One region of the Streptomyces sp. NPDC060002 genome, then DNA from elsewhere that is predicted to be linked to it. Evidence: riboswitches for the same ligand, from Rfam matches in the RefSeq annotation. Region 1 holds a riboswitch; each other region holds the start of a gene.
What was found. Region 1 has a riboswitch for S-adenosylmethionine ahead of thrC (threonine synthase). Riboswitches for the same ligand answer to the same signal wherever they lie in the genome.

Region 1 (4,813 bases):
GAGGTCCTGGCGGGACGGGTAGGCGAAGGCCACGTGGACGACCCGTTCGCGCCACTCCGGGTGGTCGTCGAGCAGCTGCCGGTAGGCCAGGAGCCCGCGCACGATGTTCTTCGACAGCTCGGTGCGGTCGACGCGGACGATCGCCTTGCGGCCCTCGCCGATCTCCGCCCGCAGCGCCGTCAGGCGCTCCTCGACGTCGGGCCGGTGCGCGCGCTCGCGCAGGAAGTCGGCGTCCGCTCCGAGGCCGTGCACGCCGATCTGTGTCTTGCCGGGGCCGTCGGCGAACTCCGTACAGCACGCGGTGAACGCGTCCGCCCAGCGCCGGGTGAGGAAGCCCAGGCGGTCCGCGCCGAGCATCCCGGTCAGCAACTGCTCGCGGATGTCCCCCGGCAGCAGGGCGAAGTAGTCCACCGGCGCCCACGGCGTGTGCGAGAAGTGGCCGATGCGCAGGTCGGGGCGGAGCTCGCGGAGCATCCCGGGGACCAGACACAGGTGGTAGTCCTGGACGAGGACGGCCGCGCCGTCCGCCGCCTCCTGGGCCAGCGCCTCCGCGAACGCCCGGTTGTAGGTCTCGTACGACGCCCACTGGCGGCGGAACTCCGCGTCGAAGGCGGGCTCCAGCGGTGTCTGGTAGAGCAGGTGGTGGACGAACCAGAGCACGGAGTTGGCGATGCCGTTGTACGCGTCGGCGTGCACGTCGGCCGGAATGGCCAGCATGCGCACGCCCTCCTCGCCGACGCCGCGCCGGACGGCCTCCCGGTCGCCGTCGGAGAGCGCCGAGCACACCCAGAGGGCGCCCGTGTCGGGCCCGATGGCGGACAGGCCGGAGACCAGCCCGCCGCCGCCGCGTTTCGCGTGCAGCGAGCCGTCCTCGCGCACCTCGTAGGAGACCGGGCCGCGGTTGGACGCGACCAGCACCTCGGCGGCCCGGGCTGCAGTGTCGTGCGTGGAAGCCATACGCCCAACCTAGCCCGGTCGGGAAACGCTCAAACGTACGGTCGCGCTGTGTGGACGGGCCGTGTCCGGCCGTGTCGCCGCTGTCGGCGGCATGCCGTATACGGCCCGTCCGGCCCTCACGCGACCTTGCGGGTCGCGTACTCCGCGATCTCCGCCATCGGCGGCCGTTCCTCGGTGTCCACGGAGTAGGTGCGCGGCTCGAAGCCGTCCATGCTCCGTTCGAACTGGGTGAGGGACGGGCGGATCAGGTGCCCGCGGGCCAGCCGGAGCTGGGCGGTGCGGTAGATGGCCGCCGCCATCCGGCCCAGCGCCTGGCCGTCCTGGTGACGGTGCTTGCGCACGCCGATGTCGACCTGGGCCAGGGCGTCGAGCCCCACCAGGTGCAGGGCGTCGACCAGCATGCCCAGCTCCACGCCGTAGCCGACGGGGAACGGCAGCTGCTCCAGCAGACCGCGGCGGGCCGCGTACTCCCCGCCGAGCGGCTGCACAAATCCGGCCAGCTGCGGCCAGTGCATGTTGAGCAGCGGGCGGGCCATGAGCTCGGTGACCCTCCCGCCCTGGCCGGCCGCGCCGCCCAGCGGACGGTCGTACATGCCCTTGACCAGATCCACCCCGGGGTCGGTGAGCAGCGGGCCGACGATCCCCGAGACGAAGTCGGAGGAGAACTCCCTCAGATCGGCGTCGATGAAGCAGACGATGTCCCCGGTGGTGACCAGCAGGGAGCGCCACAGGACCTCGCCCTTGCCGGGCACGGCCGGTATGCGCGGCAGGATGTCGTCCCGGTGGACGACCCGCGCGCCGGCCGCCGCGGCGACCTCGGACGTGCGGTCGGTCGATCCCGAGTCGACGACCACGATCTCGTCGACGAGCGGGACCTGGTGCATGAGGTCGTGACGGATGATCGCGACGATGTCGCCGACCGTCTCCTCCTCGTTCAGCGCGGGCAGGACGACGGACACCGACTGGTTCGTGGCGCGCTTCGCGGCCAGGATCCGGTGCAGCGGACGATCGGTCACGGACCAGGAGCGGGTGGTCAGCCAGCGCTCAGTTTCTGGAAGCACAGTCCGCGGCTCCTCACTGTCGTGATCACACCGGGTGCACAGGAGGTGACCGTGTGATCCATCTCGCGGTTCGGACGACTATCTCAACTGTCCTGGCCTTCGGTTACAGTCTTGAACAACGCGGATGACCATCGCATGTCCGAGGTCGCCCCCGTCGACAACTTCATACCGCTCATCCAGAGGGGCAGAGGGATACGGCCCGATGAAGCCCCGGCAACCCTCCAGCCGGTCTCGTGACGATCACTGACACATGTGGTGATCGCTCCGCGAGGCTCCCGGCTCGGGAAGGTGCCAAATCCGTCTCACGGCGAGATGCGTCGTGAGGAAGATGAGGAGAAAGGGCCTCGCCTCACATGGCTGCGCAGACTGTTGCAAGCACCGCTGATGCAAGCACCACCGACTCTACGACGTCCTCTGCTGTCGACCTCGGTCCGGCCGCGGCGTTGAACTGCCGCGAGTGCGGTCACCGTGTGCCCCTCGGCCCGGTGTTCGCCTGCGAGGAGTGTTTCGGCCCGCTGGAGATCGCGTATGACTTCTCCTCCTACGACACGGAGGAGCTCCGCAAGCGCATCGAGGCCGGACCCGCGAACATCTGGCGCTACGCGCCGCTGCTGCCGGTCCCGGCGGACGTGGCCGACAAGCCCAACATCAACCCCGGTTGGACCAAGCTCGTCCAGGCCGACAACCTCGCCCGCGAGCTGGGCGTCGACGCCGGCAAGCTCTTCGTCAAGGACGACTCCGGCAACCCGACGCACTCCTTCAAGGACCGGGTCGTCGCCCAGGCCATCGAGGCCGCCCGCGCGTTCGGCTTCACCACGCTCTCCTGCTCCTCCACGGGCAACCTGGCCGGAGCCGTCGGCGCCGCCGCCGCCCGGGCGGGCTTCCGCTCCTGCGTGTTCATCCCGCACGACCTGGAACAGGGCAAGGTCGTCATGGCCGCGATCTACGGCGGCGAACTCGTCGGCATCGAGGGCAACTACGACGACGTCAACCGCTTCTGCTCCGAGCTCATCGGCGACTCGGCGGGCGAGGGCTGGGGTTTCGTCAACGTCAACCTGCGGCCGTACTACGCCGAGGGTTCCAAGACGCTGGCGTACGAGATCTGCGAGCAGCTCGGCTGGCGGCTGCCGGACCAGCTGGTCGTGCCGATCGCCTCCGGCTCGCAGCTGACGAAGATCGACAAGGGCCTCCAGGAGCTGATCAAGCTCGGGCTGGTCGAGGACAGGCCGTACAAGATCTTCGGCGCGCAGGCCGAGGGCTGCTCCCCGGTCTCCGTCGCCTACAAGGCCGGGCACGACGTGGTCCGCCCGCAGAAGCCGAACACCATCGCCAAGTCGCTGGCCATCGGCAACCCGGCGGACGGTCCGTACGTCCTCGACATCGCACGGCGCACCGGCGGCGCGGTGGAGGACGTGAGCGACGAGCAGATCGTCGACGCGATCAAGCTGCTGGCGCGGACCGAGGGCATCTTCGCGGAGACCGCCGGTGGTGTGACGGTGGGTGTGACGCGCAAGCTGATCGAGAACGGTCTTCTCGACCCGACCAGGACGACCGTCGTCCTCAACACGGGCGACGGGCTGAAGACCCTGGACGCGGTGGCCGGCACCGGGCTGACCGCGACCATCCGTCCGAACCTCGACTCCTTCCGAGAGGCCGGCCTCGCGTCCTGAGCGGGGCGCTCCGCTATAAGACCGTATGGGCGCTGCGGGCCGGTGTGGGCCGGTCGCGCCCACGCGGCGGCAGCGGCACGATCCGCACGGCCCCGCGCCCCTGAGGCTTACTACCCGACCGGAGATCACAAGACATGAGCGTCAACGTCCGCATCCCCACCATCCTGCGCACCTACACGGGCGGCCAGGCCGAGGTGAGTGCCCAGGGTGCCACCCTCGGCGAGGTCATCTCCGATCTGGAGAAGAACCACACCGGCATCGCCGCCCGGGTCCTGGACGACCAGGGCAAGCTGCGCCGGTTCGTCAACGTCTACGTGAACGACGACGACGTCCGCTTCGAGCAGGGTCTGGAGACGGCCACCCCGGACGGCGCCGGCGTCTCCATCATCCCGGCCGTCGCCGGTGGCTGAGCCGACGGGCGGGCGACCGCTGGGCGGATGACTGACCGTCGTTCAGTACCCATCGGTAGTAACCGTCGGTAACAGCGATTACCGAGCGTTCATCGAATTGCCCTCTCCGCGATAGAAGCGGAGGGGGCAATTCAGTGTGGTTGAGCGCGGTACAGTTGGGGAACCCGGTCCGGATCGCCGTATCCGGAACCTTTGATTTCTGCCCCACGCCCGACAAGAAGCAGCCAATGTCTGCGCCTCTCTCGTGGCTTTTGTGGCTTATGTAGGGCCCGACTTGCCCTCAATTCAGGCGAATTCTCGCCACATTCCGGATCCCACGCGTCCGGAATTCTCGTCCGACTGACCTGTTGCAGACGGCAGTTGGACAGATACATTCGGCCGCGGTCGACGCGTTCCGGCGCACGCCCCCAAGCCAACCGGGGGGTGAGGTCTGACCCGGATCCGCGAAGTGTGGATCTGTGCAAGGGCCAGTAATAGGGGAGTTAGGCATGGCTCAGGGCACCGTCAAATGGTTCAACGCGGAGAAGGGGTACGGCTTCATCGCGGTCGACGGTGGTGCGGATGTTTTCGTCCACTACAGCGCGATTCAGATGGACGGCTACCGCACCCTGGAAGAGGGTCAGCGGGTCGATTTCGAGATCTCGGCTGGCCAGAAGGGGCCGCAGGCGGACATGGTCCGGCTCGCGACCGGCTGAAGCACGCGCCGACTGAAAGC
Region 2 (4,813 bases), on a different contig from region 1:
AACAACACACTGTTCACAGCTCAGTTGGGACTGGCCGCCGACACCCTCGCGCTCGGCGGAGCCCTGGGCCTCGATCCGGTGGTCCTCGGCCGGATCCTGCATCGAGGCAGCGCCGCCAGCTTCGCGCTGGAGCGGGTCGCCGACGCCGGCGGCACCCTCGACCGCATCGGCGCGCACGCGGGCGGACTGCTGGCCAAGGACGTACGCCTGCTGAGCGAGGTCGCGAACGCGGCCGGCCGGGCCGGGCGAGGTTCGGTCCGGGACGCCGCCCGCGCGGCCCTGGACGCCATGGGGCGGTGAGGGAGAACTCCGGCTCCCGGAGCTCCCCCCCCGGCAGCCCCGGCACCCGCCCCGTACCCGCCCGGTACTCACCTGGTGGACGCCCCCTTGACGGAGGCCCGAGGCGGATCGACACTCGATCCGGGAATCCTAGTGAACGGGTAGGGAAACAATGGGGCGACAGGAGCCGATCACCGGCCGCGCGAGCCGCACGGCGTGGTCGTCGCCCCTTCTCACCTCCCGCCGTCACATCGACCTGAAGCGCGTCTGCAGCGCCATCAGGTTCCAGGACTGAGCCGGGCCCGTCCCCGCGCCGAACCGCACCGGCGGTGTCCCCTGGACGCGGCCGCACCCGGCACGAGCGGACGAGGTCCGCACCTCCCTCTTCGACGTCGCATCCGCCGCGCGCACGTCCCTCGTGCGTCCCGCCTCCGGGGAGAGTCATGTCCGTCACACCACTGGCCGCCCACCCGTCCGCCCGGCCCACCGCCGCCTTCCGGGGCCGGATCGGCCGGGACGCGCGCAGCGGCCACTACGCCGTGCCGCGCCGCTACCGCCTCCACCTGGCGGCGGCCGACCCCGACTGTCTGCGCATCGCCGTCACCCACAGCCTCCTCGGCCTGGACAAGGCCTGCCCGGTCACCTTCCTGCCCGCCGTCCCGGACTGTCCCGACGGGGGCCACTCGGCGCTGCGTCCGCTGTACGACGCCAGCGCGCACCGGTACACCGGACCCGCCCTCGCGCCGGTGCTCAGCGACGACTGGTCGGGCCGCATCGTCAGCAGCCACGGCCCCGACATCGCCCGCGACCTGGCCCGGCGGTTCGGCGGGGGCCGGCCCACCCTGTACCCGTGCGGCGCGGAGTCGCAGATCGAGGCCGTCGAGCGGATGTGCGCCCAGGGCGTCGAGGAGGCGGCCCAGCGCGCCGGAGCGGCCGACATCGAGGAGACGGAGCGCACCGCCGCCCTCGACACGCTGCTCACCACGCTCGGGGTGCTGGAGCGGGGGCTCGGCGCCCACGAGTACCTGATCAGTGATCAGATCACCGCCTCCGACGTCGAGTTGTGGGTCGCCCTGGTCCAACTCGACACCGTGCACCGCTACCACCTCGACGCGGCCGCCGTGCACCGCATCGCCGACCATCCCGCCCTGTGGGCCTACGCCGGTCGGCTGGCCGCCCACCCGGCCTTCGGCGCCCACCTCGACCTGGACGCCATCGCCCGCCGTCACCACGCCCGTTGCCAGGGCCTGGAGGCCGCCGGCGCAGCTGTCCAGATCCTGGACTGGGAGACCCACGCGGCAGACGGTTCGGCGGTCCGACCGCAGGTCAACCGGCCCTGACCCGGTCCATCCACTGGACCGCCGTTGACATTCGTTCGGGCAACTGTCTTACTTACGGCCCAGAACGGTCATGAGCGTCAGCGACAAGCCCTGGCTAGCTGACCGGCAACCCTCGCTCCGCGGTGGGGTGCCCCAGGTGACGACCGGACCGACGTTTCGGTAATGACGTATCGGTAAGCGCGAGGGCCCCTCAGGGGCCGGAACAGTGACGGTGACGGACATGTACGCAGCTCATCGGACGGCGCCGCGTCGCCCCCGGGGCTGCGTACGGCCGTACCTCGACATCCTCGTCGCCAACCGCGCCGTCGACCTCCTGCGTGTGAACAGCGCACTGTGTACCGCACCGGGCCGTGCCCGCTGTCGGGGCTGAACGAACCCCTCGCACCGCAGCCCCGCCGCCGCGTTCCTGACGAACACCGCCCGAGCGGTGTGCCGTTGTCCGCCCCACCCCGGTCTCCCGTACGCATCCGTGCGCCATGCCCTGTTCGCGCCCCCGGAGCGGTTCCCGCCGCCCCGCCGAAGCGTGTCCGGCCACGCACGTCCGCCGTGACCCGGGGTGTCCGACTCCCGCCGGAGCCCCTCATGAGTGAACCCCCAGGCGCCGTGACCCTCGCCGAGGCCGCGCCCGTCATCGACGTCCCGTCAGAGAGGCTGACCGCCCAGCGCGTCCAGCCGCTGCGCAAGCCCGGCCGCTGGATCGCCACCGCCGTGGCCCTCGTCCTGGTGGCGCAGTTCACGCACGGACTGATCTCCAACCCCTTCTACCAGTGGGACCGCTTCGGCTACTGGTTCCTGCGGCCGGTGATCCTCGACGGACTGCTGATCACCCTGGAAGTGGCCGCCTACAGCGCGGTGCTGGGCCTCCTCGGCGGCATCCTGCTCGCCCTCGCCCGGCTCTCGAAGAGCCCGGTGCTGCGCGCGGTCAGCTGGACCTACGTATGGGCCCTGCGCTCCATCCCGCTGATCGTGGTGCTGCTCTTCCTCTACAACTTCAGCGCTCTGTACCAGACCCTGAGCGTGGGCGTTCCCTTCGGTCCGGCGTTCTTCCGCTTCGACGAGTCCCGGCTGGCCACCGACATGGTGATCGCCGTCATCGGCCTCAGCCTCAACGAGGCGGCCTACGCCGCCGAAGTGGTCCGCGGTGGCATCCTCTCCGTCGACCAGGGCCAGCACGAGGCGGCCGCCGCGCTCGGTCTGCCCAAGCGCTACCAGTTCTGGAAGATCGTGTTCCCGCAGGCCCTGCGGTCGATCACGCCGAACTACGTCAACCAGCTGATCGGCCTGGTCAAGTCCACCTCGCTGGTCTTCTACGTGTCGCTGCTCGACCTGTTCGGCACCGCGCAGACCATGGGGGCCACCTACCCCGGCGACATCGTGCCGCTGCTGCTGGTCGTCACCGTCTGGTACCTGATCCTGACCAGCCTCGTCTCCGTCGTCCAGTTCTACGTCGAGCGGTACTACGCCCGGGGCGCCACGCGTTCCCTGCCGCCGACGCCGTTGCAGAAACTGCGGACCGGTCTCACCGACCTGCGGGGCCGCATCCGCCGGGAGGCCGCCGTATGACCACCGAGACCGTGCAGAGCGCCGGCACCGCCGCGATCGTGCCCGCCGCCGTCGAGGTGCACGACGTGCACAAGTGGTACGGCGCCCACCGGGTCCTGGACGGCGTGAGCCTGACCGTGCGGCCCGGCGAGGTCACCGTGATCCTCGGCCCGTCCGGCTCCGGCAAGTCCACCCTGCTGCGGGTCATCAACCACCTGGAGAAGCCCGAGATCGGCTACGTCAGCGTCAACGGCGAGCTGATCGGCGTCCGCCGCAACGGCGACCGGCTGCGCGAGCTGAGCGAACGCGCCATCCTGACCCAGCGCGGCCGGATCGGCTTCGTCTTCCAGAACTTCAACCTCTTCCCGCACCTGACCGTGCTGGACAACGTCGCCGCCGCGCCCGTCGCCACCGGGCGGCTCGCCAAGTCCGCCGCCCTGGAACTGGCCCGCGAACTCCTGGACCGGGTCGGCCTCGCCGACAAGGCCGGCGCCTACCCCCGGCAGCTGTCCGGCGGCCAGCAGCAGCGCGTCGCCATCGCCCGCGCCCTCGCGCTGCGCCCCGGCGTCATCCTCTTCGACGAGCCCACCTCCGCCCTCGACCCCGAGCTCGTCGGCGAGGTCCTCGCGGTCATCGAGGACCTGGCGACCAGCGGCACCACGCTCGTCATCGTCACCCACGAGGTCGGGTTCGCCCGCGAGGTGGCCGACCGGGTCGTCTTCATCGACGAAGGGAAGATCGTCGAGCAGGGCCCGCCCAGCGAGGTCCTCGACAAACCGCAGCACGAGCGGACGCGGGACTTCCTCAGCAAGGTGCTCTGACACCGACGCGCCCCCGACTTCCCCCCACGCCACCACCCTCTCGCCCAGTCACACCAGTCACAAAGGACGGCCATGTCTGCCCACTTCACCCGACGCAGCCTGATTCGCGGCATCACCGCGGCGACCGCGGTCGCCACCCTCGCCACCGGGCTCGCCGCCTGCGGTGGTGACAGCGAGGCCGCCACCACGACCGGCAGCGCCGCCGGCAGCGTGACCATCGGCCGGGTGTCCAACGGCGCGGCCGAGGAGACCGCCCTGAAGGTCTCCGAGGTCAAGTCCATCAGCGCCGGACTGCCCGACGCGATCAGGAAGAGCGGCAAGCTGAACATCGGCATCGGCGCCCTGCCCTCCGGCTTCGCCCCGCTCGCCTACGTCGGCGACGACCAGAAGACCCTCACCGGTGCCGAGCCCGACCTCGGCCGCCTGGTGGCCGCGGTCCTCGGCCTGAAGCCGGAGACGAAGAACTTCACCTGGGAGAACCTCTTCGTCGGCATCGACAGCGGCAAGGTCGACGTCGGCTTCTCGAACATCACCGACACCGAGGAGCGCAAGAAGAAGTACGAGTTCGCCTCCTACCGCCAGGACAACCTCGGCTGGGAGGTCAAGAAGTCCAGCACGTGGAACTTCGACGGCAACTACGAGAACCTCGCCGGTCTGACCGTCACCGTCGGCTCCGGCACCAACCAGGAGAAGATCCTCCTGGAGTGGAAGAAGAAGCTGGAGTCCGAGGGCAAGAAGCTCACCGTCAAGTACTACCCGGACCGCAACGGCATCTACCTGGCGCTCGCCAGCGGCAAGATCGACGCGTACTTCGGCCCCAACCCCGGCATC
Region 3 (4,813 bases), on a different contig from region 1:
ACCGGCCAGCAGTCCGACGACCGTCAGAGCCGGCAACGAGGCGTTGCGCAGCGCGTGCCGCAGATGAATCCGCAGCCGGCCGGCGCCCTTGGCCCGGGCGGTCTCCACATAGGCCTGGTCCAGCGCCGTGAGCAGGCTCTTGGCCAGCACCTGCGCCACCAGGGCGCCGGTCGGGATCGCCAGCGTCACCGCGGGCAGCACCAGGCCACGCAGCCCGTCGTTGCCGAACGCGGGGAACAGCCTCGTCCGGAAGGAGAACAGCTCGACGAGCACCAGCCCGACCCAGAACGTCGGCACCGACACCCCCAGCGGTGGCAACGACAGCAGCAGCTGCCGCAACCACCGCTGGGTGGTGTGGGTCGCCAGGACCGCCAGGCCACCGCCGAGGACCACCGCGAGCAGCAGCGCAGCCCCGGTCAGCTGGAGGGTCTGCGGCAGCGCGTCGGCCAGCGTCGAGGTCACCGGCCGGCCGGTGGACACCGAGTCGCCGAAGTCGCCGCGCACCGCCCTGCCGAGATGGTCGGCGTACTGCGCGAGAACCGGTTTGTCGAAGCCGTACTCGTGCCGCAGCGCGGCGAGTTGGGCCGGATCGACCTGCCCCGTGTCCGCTCCCGCGCCGGCCATCGCCGAGACGGGGTCACCGGGCAGGTAGTCCAGCACGAGGAAGGACACCGTGTAGGCCGCCCACAGCACCCCGAGGGCCTGCGCGAGACGCTTGACCACGTAGAGACGCATGCCGGCCGCTACCCGATCCAGGTGTCGTGCAGCTGGATCCGGCTGGAGGCCTCGAAGGCGAGGTTGTGCACCTTCTTCGCCACCCCCAGCTGGGTCTGCAGCTCCACCACGGGTACGACATACGCGTTCGAAACAATCAACTGCTGTGCCTGGGTGACGAGTTGCTTGCGCTTCGCCGCATCCGTCGTCGCGGCCTGCTGGGTCAGCGCGGTGTCCAGCGCGGTGGCCGGCAGGTGGTAGAAGTTGGCCAGCTGGGTGGAGTACGAGCTGCGCAGGATGTCAGGGTCGGCCCGGGTCACGTTGCCCCACACCGCGTCGAAGTCACCGGACTGAAGGGTGGGGGAGAACTGGGCGATCTGGAGCTGCTTGAGCACCACCTCGACACCGACGGCCTTGAGCTGCTGCTGGATCAGTTCCAGCGCGGGCTGGTTGGTGGCCGCGTTGGCGAACCACTTGACGGTCAGGCTCAGCTTCTTGCCGCCCTTGACCCGGACGCCGTCGCTGCCCGCCTTCCAGCCGGCCGCGTCCAGGAGGGACTTCGCCTTGGCGGCGTCGAAGGCCAGGTCGGCGCCGAGGTCGGTGTAGTCCGGTGTGGTGTGCGCCAGGATGCTGGTCGCCGGCTCGGTGCCGGTCGGGAACACGGCGTCGACGATCTGCTGCCGGTCGATGGCGAACAGGATGGCCTGACGTACCTTCGCGTCCTTGAAGAGCGGCCGGGAGTTGTTGAGCCCCAGGTTGAACACCACGCCCGGGTTGGCCCGTGCCTGGAGGTTCACCGCACCGCCTTGGAGTGCCGCCTCGTTGGCCCGCCCGACGCTGCCGATCGCGTTGACCTGGCCGGACTGGAGGCTGCCGGTGCGCACGCCCGCCTCGGGCACCACCTTGAACACCAGCTTGTCCAGGTACGCCTCGCCCTGCTTGGTCCACAGCGAGGAACCCCAGGCGTACTCGGCGCGCTTGGCCAGGGTGATCGACTGGTTCTGCACGTAGCCGTCCAGCACGAACGGCCCGGATCCGACCACTCCCTTGCTGCACTTCTCCTGCGGGCTCTTGAGCACGCTCGCCGACGACTCGATGCCCAGCGAATGCGTGGCCGTGGCCTGGAGGAACTGCGCGTTGGGCTGCTTGAACTTCACCCGCACCGTGAGCGGGTCCACGGCGGTGGTGCTCTCCACACCGCTCAGGTATCCCTGGGCGAGCGTGCCCAGGGCGCCGAGCTCCGGCACCGCGTCGAAGTTGTCCTTGACCACCTGCCCGGTCAGCGGTGTCCCGTCGCTGAAGGTGACGCCTGATCTCAGGTGGAACGTGAACGTCGTGGTGTCCGAGCTGACGTCCCAGCTCTTCGCGAGCCACGGCACTGTCTTGCCGGTCTTGGGGTCCTGGTCGGTCAGGGAGTCCACGACCTGACGCAGTGAGTAGATGGTGTCGTTGCTGCCCACCTGCTGCGGATCCACGCAGCCGGCGTCGGAACCCACCGCGAAGGTCAGGGTGCCACCCGACTTCGGGCTGCCGCCCGCGCCGCTCGAGCCGCCGCTGTCGCCCGACGAGCAGGCGCTGAGCAGCAGGCTGCCGGTCACGAGTGCGGCGAGCGCCGCCCACCGGTGGGTACGGGAATCCGGATGCGCTGTCACGGGGAGGTTCTCCTACTCCAAGGTCACCGCGCACATGCCGGAGCGGAACGCGGCCATGGCGATGCGCGGAGGGTGCCGGCCACGCACGGGGCACGGACCGACACTGCTCAGAACTGTTCAGGGGGAGGGGGCGTCGATGACTGTGTCGACGGCCATGTCGATGACGGCGTGACCGCGCCGTGGGCGGGGGTCAGCCTGCGAGGTGGGGCGTGATCAGCCCTGACACAGACAGCTGGCGGAACGCTGCAGGTCGATGTGGCGTCGGCGCGAGAAGTTGGAGAACGGCGCCGCGGTCGCGCTCGAGGCACTCAGGTTGCCGCTGTGCCGCACGCTGGACCTCCACCTCTCAGGCCCCTGAACCGGAGCCACGCGCTTGCAGAGTCGGTGACCCTGCCGGGCTTTCACCTGGAGCACCCCACCGCGGAGGAGGGTTGCCGGTCAGCTAGCCAGGGCTTGACGCTGACACTCAATGCCGGGGTCGATCTTACGGAGCGCTGACATTATCCGTCAATATCGGCAGGAGAGTTGAACACCTCCGCCGCACCCGCCGTGACGGCGGGTGCGGCGGAGTGTGATGAGCGCGGGCCGCCCGTCCGGTGAGGGGGCGCCCGCGTAAGTGGCTACGGCTTGCGGGCGAGGCCGCCGTGCTCGGCGATGACGGCCGGGGCGGGGGCGGTTGCCTCCGGGCGCCAGAGGGGGACCGGGACGACCCCGGGCTCCAGGAGTTCCAGGCCGTCGAAGTACGCCGTGATCTCGTCGACGGAGCGCAGGTTGTACGGGACGGCGCCGCTCTCGTTGTAGGCGTCCTGGGCCGCTTCGAAGACCGGGTCGATGCCCCGCGAACCGTCGTTGACGGAAAGGTAGCTGCCGGACGGCAGGGCCGCCATCAGACCGGTGACGATGGAGCGGGCCTGGTCGTAGTCGGCGACGTGGCCCAGGATGTTGCTGAGGATGAGCGCGGTGGGACGGCTGAAGTCGAGCGTCTCGGCGGCGCTCGCCAGGATGCGCTCAGGCTCCAGCACATTGGCGTCGACATAGGAGGTCGCGCCCTCCGCGGTGGAGTAGAGCAGGGCGCGGGCGTGGGCCAGGACCAGCGGGTCGTTGTCCACGTAGACGATCCGGGTCTCGGGAGCGAGACGCTGGGCGACCTCATGGGTGTTCTCGGCGGTGGGCAGGCCGGTGCCGACGTCCAGGAACTGCCGTATGCCCGCCTCGGAGACCAGGTAGGTGATGTTGCGGCGCAGGAACGCGCGGCTGCTGCGGGCGATGGTGACGATGCCGGGGAACACGGCGGTGTAGGCGTCGCCGGCCTGCTCGTCGACGGGGTAGTTGTCCTTCCCGCCCAGCCAGTAGTTCCAGATGCGGGCCGAGTGCGGTACGGAGGTGTCGATCTTCTGATGTGCCGCTGGTCCGGGCGTGGTCACATGGTCGGTCATGAGGGGCGTCCGTCTTTCAGGCGAGGCGTGGGCAGTTCGAGCCACAACTTACGTCCCAACGACCCCGGTACGTACACCCGTTCACATTTTCGATGGGTTCGAACAGTGCCCTCACGGAAGATTCCCGGTTTACGCCCCCATGCGGGCCGGTGCGTCCGTACCGTCGCGCGAGCCGCCGCAGCTCTCCCGGGCCCCCCACCTCGCCCTGTGCGTACCGGTGGTGTCCGCCGTGCCGGTAGCGTGGCCGCCGTGACGGTGGGTACCCCCGAGACCCGGTTGGTCGTCCTGCGCGGCAACAGCGCCTCGGGCAAGTCGGCGGTGGCGGCCGGTCTGCGCGAGAGGTTCGGCCGGGGCCTGGCCCTGGTCGCGCAGGAGAACCTCCGCCGGATCGTGCTGCGCGAGCACGACCGGCCCGGCGCGGCGAACATCGGGGTGATCGAGGCCGTTGCCCGCCATGCCCTGGACGCGGGCATCCACGGCTCCGGTTCCGTGGCGTTCACCACGACGAACGGCAAGCACTCCCTCGCCGCAGACGTCAACGGCGACTGGGCCGGCGACCGGTGAAGATCATCGAGGTGGAGTTCCGCGGCAGGTAGCCGTCCGCCGGACGCGAGGCGGGCGAGGGCTCTCCGGGATCGGTGACCGTCGAGTCACCGAGCCCCCCGGAAGCCCCGCCCGTGGTCGTCCTCGCCGAAAGCCTGTTGAGATACCGGGCCGAGTTGGTAAGGGTCTGCCGGTATGGAGTTCTTCTGCTATCACCGTGATCGGCCCGCCTCCGCCGCCCTGCGCGACGAACTGCTGGAGAAGCACTGGTCCTACATGGACCGGTACGCGGAGCGGATGATCGCCCGGGGCCCGACCTTCGCCGCCGACGGCGACGCGCCCACCGGCAGCGTGCACATCGTCGACCTGCCGGATGCGGCCGCCGCCCGCGGGTTCGCCTTCGACGAGCCCAACTACCAGGCCGGCGTCTACCGGGACGTGCTGCTGCGCCGGTGGCGCAACATGCTG
Region 4 (4,813 bases), on a different contig from region 1:
ACCACATCCTGGACCGTCCGCGCAACGCGCCCACCCGTACGGCCCTGGGCGTCGCCTGGGTCACGATGTACATGATCACGTTGGTCGGCGGCGGTAACGACCTGTGGGCCACGCACCTCCACCTGTCGATCAACTCGATCACCTGGTTCGTCCGGATCTTCTTCTTCGTCGGACCGGTCATCGCGTATGTCTTCACCAAGCGGATCTGCCTCGGCCTCCAGCGCCGGGACCGGGACAAGGTGCTGCACGGTCGTGAGACCGGCACCATCAAGCGCCTGCCGCACGGTGAGTTCATCGAGATCCACGAGCCGCTCAGCCAGGAGCAGCTGCACACCCTCACGTCGCACGAGCAGTACGAGCCGGCCGCGATCGGCGCCGCTGTCGACGAGAACGGTGTCGAGCGCAAGGTGAAGAGCAAGGAGAAGCTCCGCGCCAAGATCAGCGGGGCGTACTTCGGTGAGGACCAGCAGATTCCGAAGCCCACCGTGGAGGAGTACAAGGAGATCACGAGCGGCCACGGCCACCACTGATCGCTGAGGCGTCGCCACGCCACAGGAAAGGGCCCCGTCCGGTCTTCGGACGGGGCCCTTTGCCGTGCCCACCGGCTGGATAGGGTGGGGTGGCACCTTGTCACGAGGCGCACGACGCACACGACGACACACGCAGGAGCGGCTATGAGCGCTGTGACCCCCGCTGGAGGCGACACCGCGGCGGGCCGTTCCTGGCCCGAGGTGCTGAACGGCCTGCTGTACGGCCGCGACCAGGACGCCGACGCCACGTTCTGGGCGCTCGACCGGATCATGCGCGGCGAGGCGACCGACGCGCAGATCGCCGGGTTCGTGGTGGCGCTGCGGGCCAAGGGCGAGACCGTCGCGGAGATCAACGGGCTGGTCCGGGCGATGTACGAGCACGCCAACCTGATCGAGGTGCCCGGCCCGACCGTCGACATCGTCGGCACGGGCGGCGACGGCGCGAAGACGGTCAACATCTCCACGATGTCGGCGATCGTCGTGGCCGGCGCGGGCGCCACGGTCGTCAAGCACGGCAACCGGGCCGCGTCCTCCGCGTCCGGCGCCTCGGACGTCCTGGAGAAGCTCGGCGTCAATCTGGAGCTGACCCCGCGGCGGGTGGCCGAGGTGGCCCAGGAGGCCGGGATCACCTTCTGCTTCGCGATCAAGTTCCACCCGGCGCTGCGTCATGTGGGCGCCGCGCGCGGCCAGTTGGGCATCCGCACGGTGTTCAACGTGCTCGGCCCGCTGACCAACCCCGCCAAGGTGCGGGCCCAGGCGGTCGGGGTCGCCGACCCGCGCATGGCGCCGGTCGTCGCGGGCGTCTTCGCCGAGCGCGGCAACTCGTCCCTGGTCTTCCGGGGCGACGACGGTCTCGACGAGCTGACCACGACGGCCACGTCCCATGTGTGGGTCGTCCGCGACGGCAAGGTCACCGAGGAGTCCTTCGACCCGCGTGACGTCGGCCTGGAGCTGGTCCCGGTCGAGGCCCTGCGGGGCGGGGACCCGTCGTACAACGCGGAGGTCGCCCGCCGCCTCCTGGAGGGCGAGACGGGCCCGGTGCGCGAGGCCGTGCTGCTCAACTCGGCGGCGGCGCTCGTGGCGCTCGAGCCGGGCACCGGGACGCTGGCGGAGCAGCTGCGGGCCGGGATGGACAGGGCGGCGGAGTCGATCGACTCGGGAGCGGCCAAGCGGGCCCTGGAGCGCTGGGTGGCCGCCAGCAACGCGTAGGCGCTCCGCCTGCGGTGCCGCGAGGGCCGTGGGTCGTCCGCGGCGCCGTCGTGGCCGGTCGCGCCCACGCGGCGGAGCCGCACATGAGCCCCGCGCTCCTTCGGGGCTCTGCCCCGGGCCGTCCCGCGATCCGGACACGGGTTGCGGGGCGGCGATCACTTCACGTACGTTCCTGTACCAGGTCATGAGTGACAGTCATGAGGCCCCGGCCGACTGTCCGGCAACCCTCCGTCCGTGGCGGGGTGCCCCGGGTGAAGACCAGGCCGTAGGCAGCGAGGTCTACGGCAAGCGCGGACCCCTCGCACTCTTCCGAGTGAGCGCCACCAGGGGTCCTGGTCGTCGAGGGAGCCTTCCGTGAGCAAGCGAATGCGATAGGGCGTAGAGCCCCGCCTCCGCACACCCCTTTCACCTTCCTCCGTGCTCGAGCCATGTCCGCTCGCACGGCGGTTCCCCCTTGCCTCTCACGGGAGTTCGCCATGTCTGTCTCCACCGCTGCCGCCGCCCGTACCGTTTGTGCACAGCTGCCCGTTCTGGGACGGGATGTCACGGTCCCGCTCGTGACGGGCGGCGAGGTCAGTTACGCGGCGCTCGACTACGCGGCCAGCGCCCCCGCCCTCCAGCGCGTCTGGGACGACGTGGCGGCCTACGCCCCGTACTACGGCAGCGTGCACCGGGGCGCCGGCTACCTCTCGCAGCTGTCCACGGACCTCTTCGAGAACGCCCGCAGGACGGTGACCGAGTTCCTGGACTGCCGGCCCGACGACCAGCTGGTCTTCACCCGCTCGACGACGGACTCCCTCAACCTGCTGGCCCGGGCCCTGCCCGCCGACTGCCAGGTCTTCGTCTTCGAGACCGAGCACCACGCCTCGCTGCTGCCCTGGAAGGACGCCCGGGTCACCTACCTCAACGCCCCGCGCACCCCGCGCCAGGCCGTCGAGACGCTGGAGCGGGCCCTCGCCGGGCGTGACCCCTACGGCCCGGCCCTGGTCTGCGTCACCGGCGCCTCGAACGTCACCGGCGAGCTGTGGCCGGTGCGCGAGCTGGCGGCCGCCGCGCACGCGCACGGCGCCCGGATCGTCCTGGACGCCGCCCAGCTGGCCCCGCACCACCCGGTCTCCGTGCAGGAGCTCGACGTCGACTGGGTGGCCTTCTCCGGCCACAAGCTGTACGCGCCCTTCGGCGCCGGCGTCCTGGCCGGCCGTGCCGACTGGCTGGCCGAGGCCGACCCCTACCTCGCGGGCGGCGGCGCCAGCCGCAAGGTCACGCGGCGCGAGGACGGGGGAGTGGACGTGGAGTGGCACGAGAACGCCGCCCGCCACGAGGCCGGCTCCCCGAACGTGATCGGCGCCTACTCCATCGCCTCGGCGTGCAAGGCCCTCACCGAGGCGGGCTTCGACAGCCTGGTCGCGCGGGAGGAGTACCTGATCGCGAAGGTGCGGGACGGCCTGGCCGAGGTCCCGCAGGTGAAGGTGCTCTCCCTGTTCGGCGACGACGCCCCGCGGGTCGGAGTGATCTCCTTCGTCGTCGAGGGCTGGAACAGCTCCCACTTCGCCGCCGCCCTCTCCGCCGAGTACGGCATCGGGGTCCGCGACGGTCTCTTCTGCGCCCACCCCCTGGTCCGCACGCTGCTGGGCAGCGACCCCCAGACCCAGGGCGAGTGCGGGGCCCCCGAGGCGGCGCCCGGCGAGAAGTCCCTCAACGCGATCCGGGTGAGCTTCGGCGCGGGCACCCCGGACGAGCACGTGGACCGCTTCGTGAACGCGGTGCGCGAGCTGGTCAGCGAGGGCGCGCAGTGGCAGTACCGGACGGAAGACGGCCGCTGCGTGCCCGAGGTGTGAGCGACGGTCCGCCGGAGGCGGTGTTCAGGCGGTCAGGAGTCCAGCCCGATCGCGAACGCCGCCTCGAGGTCGTGCTGCGAGTAGGTACGGAAGGCGACGTGCGTGTCCGTGCCCTCCACGCCGGGGATCTTGCTGATGCTGCCCGGGATGACCTCCGCCAGGTCCTCGTGCTCCTTCACCCGCACCATGGCGATCAGGTCGTACGTCCCGGTGACGGAGAAGACCTCGCTGACGGAGTCCAGCGAAGCGATCCGCTCCGCGATCTCGGGAATCCGGTCCACGCTGGTCTTGATGAGGACGATCGCGGTGATCACGGCTGGTTCTCTCCCTCGGGGGGCCGGAGCTGGGCGGGCTTCACTCTATGACGTGAGCGGTGGCTCACCAAAGGGACGGTGGCGGGCAGCGCCGCACAGCCGCGGTCAGCGGACCAGATCCGTCAGGGAACCGCGCAGCGTCTCACGCAGGCGCCGCATCTGCTCGGGGGCGTACGTCCAGCTGTCGTACTCGTTCTGGACGAGCAGCCGGCCGCCGAAGCTGGCGACCCCGATCTTGGGCGGCATGCCCGGCGCGTTGGCCGTACCGCCGAAGCGGAGCAGCTCCACATCCCCGGGGACGGGGTGCGCGGGGATCCGCCCGACGTTGGAGATCCCGTAACTGACGACCGGGACGGGCACCGCGATGCCCCGGGCACCGGCCCGCAGCGCGGCCAGCAGGAACCGCTCGGGGTCGCGCCGCGCCAGCGCGCCGGCCACCTGGTCGGCGACCTCCCGGCCCACCGTCTCCGGCCGGTCGTCGTGGCGGACGGCCAGCGTGGTCTGCAGGCCGGTGATGCAGTTGAGCACGGTGCTCAGGGGCAGTTCGGGGCTCAGTCGGGTGCGCAGGTCGACGCCGTGACCGCAAGTCATCGTCAACGGGCCCTGCTCAGGCGCGAGTTGTGCGCGTACGGCGGTCAGAACCAGCCCTGTGACAAGGCTGTTGACGGTCACCCCGCGGGTCCGGGCGGCGGCCACCACGACGTCGGTGGTCTCCGCGGGGAACTCCAGCCGGTCGACCACGAAGCGGCGCGTCGCAGCCGGCCGGTCCGGGCGCCCCACCCCCTCGGTGGGCAGGGTCGCGGGCTTGGCGTCGGCCGGCCCGCCCTGCGCGATCGCGTCGACCAGGGCGTCGACCTCCGCGTCCGGCAGGGCGCCGGCCAGCCGGGTGTCGACGGCCTCGGGCAGCTCCTCGCGCCGCTCG

Region 2: linked by a shared signal. The riboswitch ahead of ACFWBD_RS01840 (amino acid ABC transporter permease) and the one ahead of thrC (threonine synthase) in region 1 are both predicted to bind S-adenosylmethionine.
Region 3: linked by a shared signal. The riboswitch ahead of ACFWBD_RS21885 (putative leader peptide) and the one ahead of thrC (threonine synthase) in region 1 are both predicted to bind S-adenosylmethionine.
Region 4: linked by a shared signal. The riboswitch ahead of ACFWBD_RS30145 (aminotransferase class V-fold PLP-dependent enzyme) and the one ahead of thrC (threonine synthase) in region 1 are both predicted to bind S-adenosylmethionine.

The regions. Positions count from the first base shown of each region.
Region 1 covers NZ_JBHWUW010000004.1:275,186-279,998, reverse strand. The annotation lists gene ACFWBD_RS06555 (trehalose-6-phosphate synthase) at 1-957, opposite strand, end outside; gene ACFWBD_RS06550 (glucosyl-3-phosphoglycerate synthase) at 1,074-2,018, opposite strand; SAM riboswitch class I at 2,188-2,353, shown strand; gene thrC (threonine synthase) at 2,372-3,688, shown strand; gene ACFWBD_RS06540 (MoaD/ThiS family protein) at 3,823-4,098, shown strand; gene ACFWBD_RS06535 (cold-shock protein) at 4,587-4,793, shown strand.
Region 2 covers NZ_JBHWUW010000001.1:405,566-410,378, reverse strand. The annotation lists gene ACFWBD_RS01850 (NAD(P)-dependent oxidoreductase) at 1-300, shown strand, start outside; gene ACFWBD_RS01845 (glutathione S-transferase C-terminal domain-containing protein) at 723-1,619, shown strand; SAM riboswitch class IV at 1,686-1,805, shown strand; gene ACFWBD_RS01840 (amino acid ABC transporter permease) at 2,202-3,182, shown strand; gene ACFWBD_RS01835 (amino acid ABC transporter ATP-binding protein) at 3,179-3,982, shown strand; gene ACFWBD_RS01830 (transporter substrate-binding domain-containing protein) at 4,055-4,813, shown strand, end outside.
Region 3 covers NZ_JBHWUW010000024.1:81,241-86,053, reverse strand. The annotation lists gene ACFWBD_RS21895 (ABC transporter permease) at 1-735, opposite strand, end outside; gene ACFWBD_RS21890 (ABC transporter substrate-binding protein) at 744-2,366, opposite strand; gene ACFWBD_RS21885 (putative leader peptide) at 2,580-2,696, opposite strand; SAM riboswitch class IV at 2,731-2,840, opposite strand; gene ACFWBD_RS21880 (SAM-dependent methyltransferase) at 2,987-3,802, opposite strand; partial or broken gene ACFWBD_RS21875 (kinase) at 4,043-4,279, shown strand; gene ACFWBD_RS21870 (YciI family protein) at 4,541-4,813, shown strand, end outside.
Region 4 covers NZ_JBHWUW010000043.1:36,237-41,049, forward strand. The annotation lists gene ACFWBD_RS30135 (cytochrome bc complex cytochrome b subunit) at 1-530, shown strand, start outside; gene trpD (anthranilate phosphoribosyltransferase) at 675-1,739, shown strand; SAM riboswitch class IV at 1,920-2,036, shown strand; gene ACFWBD_RS30145 (aminotransferase class V-fold PLP-dependent enzyme) at 2,216-3,577, shown strand; gene ACFWBD_RS30150 (Lrp/AsnC family transcriptional regulator) at 3,610-3,891, opposite strand; gene ACFWBD_RS30155 (hypothetical protein) at 3,997-4,813, opposite strand, start outside.